One region of the Corynebacterium sp. P4-C1 genome, then DNA from elsewhere that is predicted to be linked to it. Evidence: riboswitches for the same ligand, from Rfam matches in the RefSeq annotation. Region 1 holds a riboswitch; the other holds the start of a gene.

Region 1 (7,484 bases):
GGTTGTTCAGCACGACGCGCGGCACGGCGTCACGCTTGAGCGTGATGACGATGCGCATTCCCACGCGGTCGGAGGACTCGTCCTCGATCTTGGAGATGCCGGTCATCTTGCCCGCGGCGACCTGCTCCGCGATGCCGGAGATGAAGTTGTCCGGGTTGACGTTGTACGGCAGCTCCGTGATCACGATGACCTGGCGGGTGCCCACTTCCTCAATCTCGGTGACACCGCGCATGCGGATGGAACCGCGGCCGGTGGTGTAGGCATCCTTGATGCCCTGGTCGCCGACGATCATGCCGGCGGTCGGGAAGTCCGGTCCCTTCACACGTTCCATGCACGCGTCAAGCGTGGTCTTGTCGTCCGCGTCGTGGTTGTCCAGGATCCAGTAGATCGCTTCGGCCAGCTCGCCGAGGTTGTGCGGCGGGATGTTGGTGGCCATGCCCACGGCGATACCGGAAGAGCCGTTGAGCAGCAGGTTCGGCACACGCGACGGGAGCACGACCGGCTCTTGGGCCTTGCCGTCGTAGTTGGGCACGAAATCCACAGCGTTTTCACGGATGTCGCGCACCATCTCCATGGACAGCGGCGTCATCTTGCACTCCGTGTAACGCATGGCCGCTGGGCCGTCGTTACCGCGGGAGCCGAAGTTGCCCTGGCCGTCCACCAGCGGGTACCGCATGACCCACGGCTGCGCGAGACGCACCAGGGTGTCGTAAATAGCGGAGTCGCCGTGCGGGTGGAATTGACCCATCGCGTCAGAGACCGGGCGCGCGGACTTCACGTACGAGCGCTCCGGGCGGTAGCCGGAGTCGTACATCGCGTAGACAATGCGGCGGTGCACGGGCTTCATGCCGTCGCGCACGTCAGGCAGTGCACGGCCGACGATGACGCTCATGGCGTAGTCGATGTAGCTGGTCTGCATCTCCTCGTTGATGTCAATGGGGAGGATGCGGTCGCCTTCGCTACCACCACCGAAAATATCGTCACTCAAGCTTCAATGCCTTTCAGTTAGAGACAGTTCACACAGCAGTTTACGCGCCGCGAGAATCATTCCCCCGCTCCCATGCGGTATCAGAGTGATACCATCACGATCATGGCTATGACGCTTAGGCTCTCCGCCGAGGAGGATCGCGCGCTCGTCTTGCTCGCCAGCGCATGGGGGTGCAGCAAACACGAAGCAGCCACGCGCGCGGTGGTCATCTCCGCAAGCAGACTGCTTGACGACGCCGCCGTGGCCTCCCTTGCCCACGACACCGTCCCCGGCCGTGCCGCGTTGGCCGCCCGCATCCGCCGCGCTCGGCCCAACGAGGCGGATTAACACCGCCGAATCCGCTGCATGAAACCTTTAAGCCCTGAACAGCTGCTCATCATTGCGGACGAGTGCTGCGCGAAGTGGGGCCCTTCCGCCGCTGTGCGCAGTTATTCCGCGATCTGCGCCGCCGCGGCGATTCCCGGCGCGAAGCTGGACGGCCTCCCTGTATTCGACTCCCCCGCCGCCGCGGCCGACGCCCTTGCCCGCGGCATTGAGCGCCTCGAACCGCTGACCGATTTCAATCCGCCCTTCGCCGACACCGCCGCGGAGATCTATCTGCGCTGGTGCGAGCGCGATTGATGCACCCAGTTTCCGTCAGAAGGAACTGCAGAAGGCTAACGCGCAGTGGATGGCCATTCAGCGCCAGGCAATGGACGAGCTGTGTAAGTACATTCCCCTGCCGCAGCAAAACCAGAATCAGCAGTCCAACCAGCAGCGTCAGGGTCAGTAACCCGCCTGCCAACAGCCACAAAAGCGATACTCCCCCACATTATGTAGCGTCGCATCGGAACGTTTGTTACATTTGTGGCTGTTGTGGTTGCAGTGATTCATGTGAACCTGTGGCGGAAGAACTGCAACTTGAATGGGAATCAGCGGTCCCGCGAGCACCAACAAGGGTGAACGCGCGGGGCCGTGTCCCTGTTTCCGGACCAGTTCGCAGATCACAAGGCAGTTAAGATGGCCCGCGTGACTGACTTGAAAACTCTCCTGAATGCCCCCACCCGCACCGAGGTCGTCGCCGCCCTGACCACACTGGCGGACACAACCATCGCCAACCAGTCGGGCCTGACCGGCATGGCATTGAAGTCCGCTGTCGGCGCCGCGAAGAAAGCGGACGCGGACGCGCTGAGCAAGGGCATCAACCAGCTCATGCCGAGCATCGTCGAGGAGCTCACACCCCACTGGGAGTCTTACGAGGGTTCCGGCAAGTCCAGCTTCGGCGCCCATCTCGCCGACAACGAGGACAGCGTCACCGAGTCCGTGCTGAAGATCGGCGATTCTTTCGCCGACCGCGCACCCGCCCCGGTGCAGAAGGTGTACTCCTCCATGCGCGGCAAGGTTGGCAAGATCGTCGCCCCAGCGCTGCCGGAGTTCGGCGACATCATCGAGCGCCACGCGAAGTAGCAAACGCGCGCTACACCCGCGCCCAGGCCGCCGTTCACAGAAATTGGTAGCGTGGGCAGGCAAGACACGGGGTGCCCTGCTCAAGCAGGGCTGAGATCACACCCGCCGAACCTGATCGAAGCCATCTTCGCGGAGGGATTGTCTTGCAACGGCCCCGTGTCCGCTAGTTCCACGTCAACTGGAAGGACACAACATTGACTAGATTCAGCGACGAGCTGCGCGACACCCACCGCGAGAAGTGGGACGCCGCAGTGGGTCACCGTTTCGTGCAAGAACTTTTCGACGGCACGATCGACGACGGTGTCATGGCCGGCTACCTCGTGCAGGACTACCGCTTCTTGGACAGCTTCTTGCAGCTCCTCGGCGCGGCAGTGGCCACCGCGGACGAACTCGCACCGCGTCTGCGTCTCTCCCAGTTCATCGGCGAGGTCGCGGGCGACGAGAACACGTACTTCCTCCGCTCCTTCAAGGAGCTCGGTGTGAGCGACGAGCAGCGCGACAACACCCCGGACACCACAGCATGCACCGGCTTCACCGGCCTGATGCGCGAGGCAGCCGAGACCCGCTCCTACGCCGCCGCCCTGGGCGTGCTCGTCGTGGCGGAGTGGCTGTACCTCGATTGGGCCACGAATGCCCCAGAAGAGCGTCCGGAGAGCTTCGTGCACAACGAGTGGATCGAGCTGCACGACTACCCGGAATTCCACACGCTCGTCGAGTTCCTGCGCGGCGAGGTCGACCGCATCGGTGAGCGCAGCGAGGAAGACCGCGCCATCATCAACGATTTCTTCGGCAGAGCAGTCACGCTGGAGCTGGACTTCTTCGACAATTCCTACGAGCAACCACTGGAGGTGTAAAAAATGGGCCTTTTTTCGCTTCTCAAAGAATCCGCCCCGGAGTGGGACCCGTACATCCACCACGCATTCGTTGAGGACCTGGGCGAAGGCACTCTCCCGCTGCCGATCTTCCAGGACTACCTGGTGCAGGACTATCTGTTCCTGGTCCAGTACGCCCGCGCGAACGCGCTCGGAGCCTACAAGTCACGCACCCTCGGCGAGGTAGAAGCGGCGGCGCAAGGGCTGTCTGCCACCATCACGGAGACCGAGCTGCACCGACGGCTGACGGAGCGCTGGGGTATCACGGGCGACGACCTCGACCGTGCGCCGGAGAAGCAAACCACAGTCGCCTACACGCGCTACGTGCTCGACACCGGCATGGCGGGCGACCTGCTGGAGCTGCAGATCGCGCTTGCGCCGTGTCAGATCGGTTATGCGGAGATCGGCACCTATTTGGAGCCGAAGCTTAAGGAGAACGCTGAGCACCCGTACGCGGAGTGGATCCAGGAATACGCCGGCGACGATTTCCAGAATCAGGCGGTAGCCATGACGAAGCTTCTCGACGACCTACTGGGGGTGCCCGCCGAGGAGATCAAGGGCACGAAGCGTTTCGAGCGCCTGCTGGACATTTTCCGCACGGCAACCCGCCTGGAAGCCGACTTCTGGCAGCAGGCGCTCGACAGCTAACTCACCCCCTACCCGGCCAAGCACTGTTGAACACCGTTCAAAACCTGCTTCATGCTGCTATTTGACGGTGAGTGATCTACATTTATCACTATGGCTACACCCGCTTCAGTGAACGAACCCGACATCCTCGACATCGCGCGAGAGAAATGCCTGGAAAACGGCGAAGGACTCTCCGAAGCTGAGATCTACCGAGCTCTCACCATCGAGGATGAACGGTTACAGGAACTACTCGATCTCGCCCACCAGGTCCGGATCAAGCACTGCGGTGTCGAGATCTCTCTCGAGGGCATCATTTCCCTGAAGACCGGCGGGTGCCCGGAGGACTGTAGCTTCTGCTCCCAGTCCGGGCTGTTTGAATCCCCCGTCCGCTCTGTCACTCTTGACACAGCAGAACTAGTCGAGGCCGCGAAGCAATCCGAGAAGATGGGCGCGAGCGAGTTCTGCATCGTTGCCGCTGTGAAGAGCCCGACTGACTCCCTGCTCGACCAAGTCGCTCAGGCGATCGTCGCAATCAACAACGAGGTGGACATTTCTATCTCCGCCTCCCTCGGCACACTGACCCGCAAGGATGCCCACCGGCTCTCGCAAATGGGTGTCATACGCTACAACCACAACCTGGAGACCGCGAAGTCGTTCTTCCCCAACGTCGTCACCACACACACGTGGCAGGAACGTAGGGACACCTTGGAGAATGTCTTGGCGGAAGGAATGGAGACCTGCTCCGGCGGGATCATCGGTCTCGGCGAAAGTCTTGAGCAGCGCGCCGAGTTCGCCGCTCAGCTCGCTCAAATCAACCCGCACGAAACACCGATCAACTTCCTCGATCCCCGCCCCGGGACCCCGTTCGCTAACCGTCCCTTGGTTCCCCAAGGCGAGGCCTTGCGCGCGGTCGCCGCTCTCCGACTGGCTATGCCCTCGACACAGCTGCGGTTCGCCGGCGGTACTGAGCTTGCGCTCGGGGATGACGGCACAGAAACTGGCCTCCTTGGCGGGGCTAACGCCATCATCGGCGGCAACTACCTGACGACATTCGGCCGGCCGATCGAAAAGGACCGTGATGCGATCGACCGCGCCATGGATTCCCCGCGAAACCTTCCCATCACACCCGTCGGACAGAAACAGCGCACCGATCACGGCATCCTGTACAGCACGTTGAAGTCGCTCTAGTGAGAATCCCCGATTCAACGGAATTGGCCGACGCAGTGTTGAGCGGCGAGCTCCAATTACCTTTTGACCCGGCGCGACCCTATGACGCACCTCGAATCTGCCCGTTGTGCGAGCGCCGGATGGTCGTGAAAATGAACCCTGTGGCTTGGGAGGCTATCTGCTCACGCCACGGGATTCTCCGCTCGGAGTGGCTGGAACGCTAGGTTCTGAGCCCGACCTACCCGGGCCACCCCGACTTAGAGCGAGGCCACGAATTTCTCCAGTCGATCGGCGACCCGCTCCGGCTTACGCGCCCACTTCGTGTGCCCCAGTCCCCCGATCAACTGTTCAACATGAACGTTGTCGGGGTCGAATTTATCTGCCAGATACGCCGCAGATGCCAATGTGCAGTCATCGTCGTCAGTGAAACGCGTCAGCAGAATCGGTACGGTGACGTTCTTCATCCCCGCCTCGTAATCGATGTCTTGACCCTTCAGGTCCGCCAGCGAATTCGTGTGCGCGAAACGCGTCCATTCCCTCACGTGCACATCAGATTGCCGGCCGTAGCCCGCCAGGTCCAACCGTCCTGCCGGCCAGTAGCCGACGACCTTGGACACGGCCGTCATGAACAGGCTCCCCAGCGCTACACGACGCCGGTCCGCCCCCACGAAGCTCTCCTTGTACGGGCTTCCGGTGCCCACGCCCATCATGCCCACCACATTGAGCTCCTTCGCCTCCGGGCGCGCAAGGAACAGCGACGCCACTTGCCCGCCCATTGAGTGCGTCAGCAGCACCGTCGGGTGGTCTGCCGGAAGACCCAGCTCCTCTTTCGCGGCACGGATCGTCCTAGGGTAATCCTCCGAGGCGGTGTCGTGGTAGCCCCACCGCGCTTTCCGTGTCGCGCGAGCTGTACTGCGACCCTGGCCGCGCAACTCACCGATCACGACCGGGTAGCCGCGGTCTGCCAGTTCCTGCGCCGTTGGCCGGAAATAGCGGGCCCCCATACCGAAACCCGGCCAGATCGCCACCAGCGGCGCCGGTGCGGTGCCCGGGTCCGCTTGTCCACTGCGCTCCCCTTGAGCGGGAAAGACATAGACCGGTGAGACGTCCCCACTCGGCAGTTCCACATCAGCGTTGACGAAGGTGTACTGGTTCGGACTTTTCTTTTCGCTCATGAAGATAGTGTGCCAGATCACACTCGTCGATAAGCGAAAATGCGTCCTTAGACGTCGAGGAAGCGGACGTCCTTTGCCTTGCGGGTGATGAACGAACGGCGGGCGGCGACATCGTCGCCCATGAGTACGGAGAAGAGCTCGTCGGCGCGCTGGGCGTCCTCGAGGTCGACGCGGCGCAGGACGCGGTGCTCCTTGTCCAGGGTGGTCTCCCACAGCTCGCCCGCGTTCATCTCGCCGAGACCCTTGTAGCGCTGAATGCCGTCGTCCGTGTTGATCTTGCGGCCCTCGTTCAAGCCGGCCTCGAGCTCGGCGTCGCGCTCAGCATCCGAGTACGCGTAACCCGGATCGCCCTTGGCCCACTTCAGCTTGTACAACGGCGGGTTAGCGAGATACACGTGACCGTTGGCGATCAGGTCCGGCATGAGGCGGTAGAGCAACGTGAGCAGCAGCGTTGCAATGTGCTGGCCGTCCACGTCCGCATCAGCCATGAGGACGATCTTGTGGTAGCGGAGCTTGGAGATGTCGAACTCGTCGTTGATGCCCGTGCCCAGCGCCGTAATGATCGCCTGGACCTCGTTGTTGTTTAGCACACGGTCGAGGCGGGCCTTCTCCACATTCAGGATCTTGCCGCGGAGCGGAAGAATCGCTTGGTACATCGAATCGCGGCCCTGTTTCGCGGAGCCGCCAGCAGAGTCACCCTCCACGATGAACAGCTCGGAGACGACCGGGTCCTTCGAGCGGCAGTCCGCCAGCTTGCCCGGCAGACCGCCAAGATCCGTCGCGGACTTGCGGCGCACGGATTCGCGCGCCTTCCGCGCAGCTTCGCGCGCTTGCGAAGAGGACACGGCCTTTTTGATGATGACCTTCGCCTCAGCCGGGTTCGCATCGAACCAGTCGTTGAGGTGCTCATTGACTGAGCGCTGAACAAAGCCCTTGATCTCCGAGTTGCCCAACTTCGTCTTCGTCTGGCCCTCAAACTGCGGGTCACCCACGCGCACGGACACGACCGCGGACAGGCCTTCGCGGCAGTCGTCGCCGGTGAGGTTCGGATCCTTGTCCTTGATCAGCTTATGTTCGCGCGCGTAGCGGTTCATCAAACTCGTGAGCGCCGCACGGAAACCTTCCTCGTGCGTGCCGCCCTCGTGCGTGTTGATGGTGTTGGCGAAGGTGTGCACCGACTCCTTGAACCCGCCGTTCCACTGCATGGCG
Region 2 (7,484 bases), 320 kb from region 1:
CTCACGGACTAGGAGCTTCCTGACGGACGCGTTCACACCCCCTGACCTCGCCCACGAGAGGGCGCGCGACAGGGGGTGTTCTTCGTCAAGCGTCTGCTTTCACACCGACAAGCTGAAGGAGAAAAGACATGATTTCCTACTTGACCGACATGGACGGTGTACTCCACCGGGAAGGTTCCGTGATCCCAGGCGCCGAGGAATTCATCACCGCTTTGCGGGAGGAGGAGATCCCGTTCATGGTGCTCACGAACAACTCGATGCAGACACCACGGGACCTCTCGGCGAAACTCGTGCGCATGGGCCTGCACATCGAACCCGAACGGATTTGGACATCCGCCACCGCGACCGCGCGCTTCCTCGCGCAACAGGCGGGTTCCTCATCAAGCGCATACGTCATCGGGGAAGCAGGCTTGACGACGGCTCTCCACGAGCAAGGCTGGATCCTCACCGACGCCGACCCCGATTTCGTGGTGCTGGGCGAAACCCGCACCTACTCCTTCGAAGCCATCTCGACGGCGGCAAACCTGATCATGAACGGTGCCCGGTTCATCGGCACCAACCCGGACGTGACCGGGCCCGGCCCGAACGGAGTCATCCCGGCGACCGGCGCAGTCGCCGCGATGATCACCGAAATGACCGGGAAACACCCCTATTACGTCGGCAAACCCAACCCGGTGATGATGCGCACCGCCCTGAACAATATCGGCGCCCACTCCGAGAACACCATCATGATCGGCGACCGCATGGACACCGACGTCAAAGCCGGCCTCGAAGCCGGCATGCGCACCATCCTCGCGGGCCTTTAAAGGCCTGGAATCGGAAGCCGCCATTATTGTTGGGCTCGACCACCTTGCACTGTCCGGCACCTTCGATTGGAACAAGAAACTTCTATACATAGCCGTTACCTGTGCACGGCAATCTTTATCGCTCATAGCCAAGAAAGACTCAACCATGGCTAAGAGACTCGAAAATGCGATCGGCAAAATCAATCTACCAAGTTAGACTGCCCCAATGGCCTTAGACCGGCCCACACACCACTCGGCAGCAGTAAAAAGCAGAGTGACCCAGATTTTCGATCCTCCGCACCAAGGACAACTACCGCAACTTGTAATGCACAGCCTTGAATCCCAGGGGAACCCCCAGCCCCTGTCGTAAGATACCATTGGACTAGAAGTGATCCTTGAAGGAAAGGGGATAATAGAATGGGCTTCGATTGGGAAAGCATTCTTGATGCTAGTGGCGACGGACTTCAAGATGCTTATGAAGATGCCATAGCTTACGCCGATAAATATAGCCACGAAGAAGCGGCGGACTATCATGAAAACGGCGAGGACGAAAACGAAGATTTCTAGCGGAGCGCCGTGCACGAAAAATCGAAACGCTGCTAGAAGACCTGCTATGGGAACGCTATGAAGTAGGATGTCTTCGGCCGACAGTAGACGAAGCTTTACCACAGGACTGAGTTCGCCCGTGGCAAAGAAGGGGGAACACAAAATTGAATTCGCGGAGCGTTTCAGCCCCAAACGACTACACGGCCTGATCCCGATGCAGTATCGGAATCAGGCCATTGAGGTCTTCTGGGCCCACCCATCACCGACTGCTATCTAAACGGTAGGCATCTTATTGAGGCGTGGGGCGGGTGGGGTTATTCGTCGATAAGCGAGATGCTTATGCGCGCTGCATCTTGCCGTCCTTGTCCTTGAACGGGAAGCCGAAGTGGCGCAACAGCGCACGGCCTTCCTCGTCGTTGACTGCGGAGGTGACAACGGTGATGTCCATACCGCGCGGACGGTCGATCTTGTCCACGTCGATCTCGTAGAACATCGTCTGCTCGGACAGGCCGAACGTGTAGTTGCCGTTGCCGTCGAACTGGGTGTCCGACAGGCCGCGGAAGTCGCGGATACGCGGGAGAGCGACTGTCAGCAGACGATCCAGGAACTCCCACATACGGTCGCCGCGCAGGGTGACCTTCGCGCCGATCGGCATACCTTCACGGAGCTTGAAGTTAGCGATGGACTTCTTCGCGCGACGCAGCTGCGGCTTCTGGCCGGTGATCGCGGTGAGGTCCTCGAGCGCGCCGTTGATCATCTTGGAATCGCGGGCAGCGTCACCGACACCCATGTTGACCACAATCTTGGTCAGACCCGGGATCTGCATGACGTTGTCGTAGCCGAACTCCTCGGAGAGCTTGCCGCGGATCTCGTCCTTGTAACGCGTCTTCAGACGCGGCGTGTAGTTGGTGGTGCTCTCGGTCATTAGATGTCCTTCCCGTTCGACTTGGCAACGCGGACTTTCTTGCCGTTCTCATCGAAGCGGTAGCCCACACGGGTCGGGCTGCCCTCGGAGTCGACGACCATCACGTTGGACACGTGGATCGGGGCCTCCTGGGTAACGATGCCGCCGGACTCGGCGCCGCGCTCGTTGTAGGAGTTTGCGACGTGCTTCTTCACACGGTTGACGCCCTCGACGAGGACGCGGTCGCGCTTCGGGTAAGCCTCGATGACGCGGCCCTGCGCGCCCTTATCCTTACCAGCGACGACCTGGACCATATCGCCCTTCTTGATCTTCAACTAGATCACCTCCGGTGCGAGAGACACGATCTTCATGAACTTCTTGTCGCGCAGCTCGCGGGCGACCGGGCCGAAGATGCGGGTGCCGCGGGGCTCGGTGTCGTTCTTGATCAGAACAGCTGCGTTCTCGTCGAAAGCGATGTAGGAGCCGTCCGGACGACGGGTCTCCTTCTTGGCGCGCACGATGACGGCGCGGACAACCTCGCCCTCCTTGACGTTGCCGCCGGGGGCGGCTTCCTTCACGGTGGCGACAATCGTGTCGCCGATGCCGGCGAAGCGTCGGACAGAACCGCCGAGCACCTGGATGCACAGAATTTCGCGTGCACCGGTGTTGTCGGCGACCTTCAGACGCGATTCTTTCTGAATCACTTTGGTCTCCTGACCTGGATCAATGTGCGCCAGATTTCCGTCCTGCACGCACGTGGTCAATGTCTTATCAGTGCCTATCCGCTTATCGACGAACAGTGCCCCGGCACCCACAGTGCCGCCACCGTCGAAGGGTCTCGCAGCCTCAACTCGGAAACGCGCGTCAGCTGCGACCAGCGCTAGACAACTGTGGTATTAAACCACGCCGCCTGCACGAACCCCAAATCTCCGGCCCCTGCTCGGCTTCCGCTTCACCGGAGCCATCCCCGCAGCCCCCGGCCGGTGCGTTTCACGTAGCATGTCGGGGCAAGACACGGGGTGCCACGCACCCATCGCCGCCGCCTGCCGCCGCAGCTCACCGGAGCAGCGGAACTGCAGTTCACGGCGGCCGGGCGCAACGCTGAGATCACACCCGTCGAACCTGAACGAACCAATATTCGCGGAGGAATTGTCTGATGACTTCTTTGTCTGGCGCGGCGAGCGCCATCCCGAACATCCCGAACGTGCTGTCCATCGCCGGCACGGACCCGACCGGAGGGGCCGGCATCCAGGCGGACCTAAAGTCCATCTCGGCGGCCGGCGGTTACGCGATGTGCGTGGTCACGGCGCTGGTCTCGCAGAACACCCACGGTGTCCGCGACATTCACGTCCCGCCGCAGGACTTCCTGGTCTCGCAGCTCAACGCCGTTTTCGACGACGTCCAGGTGGATGCGGTGAAGATCGGCATGCTCGGCGACGTCGACACCACGCAGACGGTCTCCGACTTTTTGGCGGCGCACCCCGTGCCGATCGTTGTGGTGGACCCGGTGATGGTCGCCACCAGCGGGGACCGCCTGCTCACCGAGGACGCGGAAGATGCGATGAGGCAGTTCGTGAAGGACCACGCGAGCGTCGTCACGCCGAATATCCCGGAACTGGCTGTGCTCGCCGGCACGACTCCCGCGGAGACCTTCGACGAAGCCCTCGAGCAGGGCCGCGCCTACGCGAAGGCGGCTGACGTGAACGTCGTGGTCAAGGGCGGACATCTCAAGGAGGGGTACGCGTCGAACGCACTAGTCACGCCCGACGGCGACGTCGAGATCGCGCACGTGCCCCGCGTGGACACGAAGAACACGCACGGCACGGGCTGCTCCTTGTCGTCCGCGCTCGCCGCGCGCTTGGCCATTGACTCGGACAGCGCGCTCGCGTGGACGTCCAGCTGGCTGCATGAAGCAATCGCGCACGCCGACGAGCTCAACGTCGGAACGGGACACGGGCCCGTCGACCACTTTCACCGTTCGCGGCGCCTCGCGGCGGCAGCGTCGACAACGCCGTGGAAGCTTAGCGACGACTGGACCGCCGCCGCCTTCCCTGCCGCCGCCGTCGAACCCAAGATTCCCGCCGCCGGCCCCTTCACGCGCGAGCTCTGGGACGCCGCGGCGCGCAAGGTGTGGCCGGAGACCCTGGAGCTGCCGTTCATCCGTGCGCTCCGCGACGGCACCCTGCCGGAGGAGCAGTTCGGCTTCTACCTCGTGCAGGACGCCTACTACCTGCGCGAGTACTCCCGCGCCCTGGCAACCGTGAGCGCCAAGGCGCCCGATGCGGAGGACCAGGTGTGGTGGTCGCAGTCCGCAACCGTCGCGATCGAAGCCGAATCGGACCTGCACCGTTCCTGGATCTCCCAGCACACCGTCGAAGCAGACACTCCCCCCTCGCCGACCACCCTCGGCTACGTGAATATGCTCACATCTAAAGCTGTTTTGGGGGACTATGTTGTCGGCGCCGCGGCAGTTTTGCCGTGCTTCTGGCTCTACGCGGAAGTCGGTTTGCACCTCGCGGAGAGCAACAGTTCGGAGCACCCCTACAACGCGTGGCTGTCCATGTACGGAGGCGACGATTTCACAGATGCCGTGCGTATGGCGCTGCAATCGGTAGAAAAGGCACTCTCGGGCGCGAGCGAGAAGCAGCGCGCGGACGCCCTCGAGGCGTTCATGTACGCCTGCTATTACGAACGCGAATTCTTCGATCAGGCCTCCCGAAGCTAGCGTCCGGAGCCCCTTCCGGGGCCGGAATCACGGTTCGCCACCTTTCGCGGAATGCTTTAGTTTGGAGGCGTGAGTTTCAGTGAAAAGGCCCCCGTATCAATCCAGAACAAGCTAGACCTGTTCGGACGCGAACCCGGTCGCTTCGCGCTGCGCGCCATCATGGCTGGCGTGCTCCTCGGCATCATGACTGCCTTCGCCGCAGCGACCGCCACCCTGACCGAGTCCTACGCCCCCGGCTGGGGCAAGTACCCCTTCGCCATGATCTTCGCGGTGACCCTCTACATGATGGTCGTCATGCAAGCGGAGCTCGCCACCGGCAACATGATGTTCATGACCTACGGCGTCGTCCACAGGCTGACTAAGATCCCGCGTGGGCTCATGGTCATCTTGTTCGTGACGTTCTTCAACCTCATCGGCGCCGCGATCATCTCGTTCCTCATCTCCCTGACCACCACCGGTCAACACGCCGAGACAACCCTCCCCTTCTTGGCCAACCTGTGGGAAGCCAAGCTGGCCAAACCGAGCTTCACCCTGTTCATCGAGGCCATCCTGGCCAACATGGTCGTCAACTGTGGCTTCATCCTGACCGCCCAGGCCGGTAAGGACCACAGCGCCAAGATCTGGGCAGTGGCCATCATCATTCCGGCGTTCGCGGCCATGGGCTACGAGCACTCGATCGCGAACTTCGTGCTGACCACCCTCGCCGGCTTCATGTTCGACCCGGCCTCCATCGACGGCTTCACCATCGGCAACGTCCTGCGCAACTGGACGATCGTCTGGCTGGGCAACCTCGTCGGCGGCGGTCTGATCATGGGCGGCATCTACGGTTGGCTCAACCGCACCCGCACCAACTACCGCGACTAAACCTCCACGTCCACCCTTTGCACGGCGCCGAAGGTCGGCGCCATTGTCCTTTTCACACTGCTAACGCACGGCGTCGAGCTGTCTGCCAAAATGGCTTAGGTGAGTACACCTAATAACGACATGCTCGACGCCGTGCGTCTTTTGCGCGACGCTGTCGACGGGACCCGCCTCGACGGGGAGGCGTCCGGTGATGCCCGCTCCATCGTCAACCAGCTCGACGACTATGTACTGCCGCGCTTGGCCAACCTCGACGCCCCACTTTTGGCGGTGATCGGCGGCTCCACGGGTTCCGGGAAGTCCACATTGGTGAACGCCGTGCTGCGCGAGCGGGGTGTCCAACCCGGGAGTGATCCGCCCGACGACGCGACAGCCGGTGCTGGTGGCCAACCCGGCGGACGCGGACTGGTTCAACTCCCCGCAGGTGCTGCCCGGCCTGGCCCGTTCGCACGGAGCCGGCGACGAGCAGTCCACCACGTTGCGCATCGTGGCCACCGGTAGCGTCCCGGAGGGCCTGGCGCTACTGGACGCCCCGGACTTTGATTCGATCGACGACCGCAACCGGGCCCTCGCTTCCCAGCTTCTCGCCGCGGCGGACTTGTGGGTCTTCGTGACCACACCGGCACGCTACGCGGACCAGTTGGTGTGGAATTTCCTCAATGACGCCGCCAGCCGCGGCATCGAGGTCGTGGTGGTGCTCAACCGTCTCGACGACAGTTCCGCGGCCACTGTCCCGGATGACCTCCGCCGCATGATGGACGAGGCGGGACTGACAGGCGCGACCGTTTTCACCGTCCCGTTCGTCCCCGGCCTGGGCGGCGACAGCGGCGAGGAATTCCTGCAGGACACCCTCGTTTCTGAGCTGCGCTCCTACTTGACCGGCCTGGCGGAGGATTCCGCCGCGCGCCGCGCCGTCGCGGGCAAGACGGTGGCGGGGGCGGCGACGGGGGCGCTTTCGCGCGTCGAGAAGCTTATCGACGCCCGCTCCCGCCAAGAAGCTTTCGCCTCCCAGCTGGACAGCGCGATCAGCGAGCAGTACTCCGCCGCCCACAGCCACGTGATCGACGCGACATCCGACGGCAAGCTCCTGCGCACCGAGGTCATGGACCGGTGGCAGGATGTCGTGGGCACCTCCGATGTGGCCCGAGGCTTCGAGCGCTGGTTCTCCCAGGCAGTGGATCGGGTGGGCAGTTTCTTCACCGGCGAACCCGCTCCCCTGCGCGAGGTGGAGACGGAGCTGGAAAGCGGCCTGCACGCCGTCATCGTGGATGCAGCCGACACCGCTGCCGCGCGCTCCTGGTCCCACATCGGTGCCGTCGCGCCGGACCTGCGTGCCGCGGCCGACCCCGCGCTGGCCCGCTCCAGCGCGGATATCGACGACAAGGCCGCAGCCCTCGTCCGCGAATGGCAGACCGCCCTTCTGGAGCGCATCCAGGAGACCGCCGGGTCGAAGCGCCAGCGCGCCCGAGCCATGTCCTTCGGCTTGAATGTGCTCACGGTCGCGCTGATGCTCGTCGTTTTCGCCTCCACCGCCGGGATCACGGGCGGCGAGGTCGCCATCGCCGGCGGCTCGGCTGTCCTGGGCCAGAAGCTGCTGGAAACGATGTTCGGCGAGGATACCGTGCGCCGCATGGCCGCCGACGCCCGCAACGACTTGAACGAG

The links. A riboswitch is a leader RNA that binds a small molecule or an ion and turns the genes downstream of it on or off. The one in region 1 is predicted to bind thiamine pyrophosphate.
Region 2: linked by a shared signal. The riboswitch ahead of QYR03_RS06515 (bifunctional hydroxymethylpyrimidine kinase/phosphomethylpyrimidine kinase) and the one ahead of QYR03_RS08120 (TenA family protein) in region 1 are both predicted to bind thiamine pyrophosphate.

Annotation. Positions count from the first base shown of each region.
Region 1 covers NZ_CP129966.1:1,705,647-1,713,130, forward strand. The annotation lists gene gyrA (DNA gyrase subunit A) at 1-919, opposite strand, end outside; gene QYR03_RS08105 (CopG family transcriptional regulator) at 1,091-1,315, shown strand; gene QYR03_RS08110 (TetR family transcriptional regulator) at 1,334-1,609, shown strand; gene QYR03_RS08115 (hypothetical protein) at 1,988-2,434, shown strand; TPP riboswitch at 2,492-2,590, shown strand; gene QYR03_RS08120 (TenA family protein) at 2,629-3,288, shown strand; gene tenA (thiaminase II) at 3,292-3,954, shown strand; gene bioB (biotin synthase BioB) at 4,045-5,121, shown strand; gene QYR03_RS08135 (alpha/beta fold hydrolase) at 5,358-6,275, opposite strand; gene gyrB (DNA topoisomerase (ATP-hydrolyzing) subunit B) at 6,323-7,484, opposite strand, start outside.
Region 2 covers NZ_CP129966.1:1,382,218-1,389,701, forward strand. The annotation lists gene QYR03_RS06485 (L-lactate dehydrogenase) at 1-12, shown strand, start outside; gene QYR03_RS06490 (HAD-IIA family hydrolase) at 129-806, shown strand; gene QYR03_RS06495 (hypothetical protein) at 1,203-1,352, shown strand; gene rplE (50S ribosomal protein L5) at 1,669-2,256, opposite strand; gene rplX (50S ribosomal protein L24) at 2,256-2,570, opposite strand; gene rplN (50S ribosomal protein L14) at 2,571-2,939, opposite strand; TPP riboswitch at 3,241-3,402, shown strand; gene QYR03_RS06515 (bifunctional hydroxymethylpyrimidine kinase/phosphomethylpyrimidine kinase) at 3,392-4,960, shown strand; gene QYR03_RS06520 (formate/nitrite transporter family protein) at 5,030-5,824, shown strand; gene QYR03_RS06525 (hypothetical protein) at 5,924-6,322, shown strand; gene QYR03_RS06530 (ABC transporter) at 6,204-7,484, shown strand, end outside.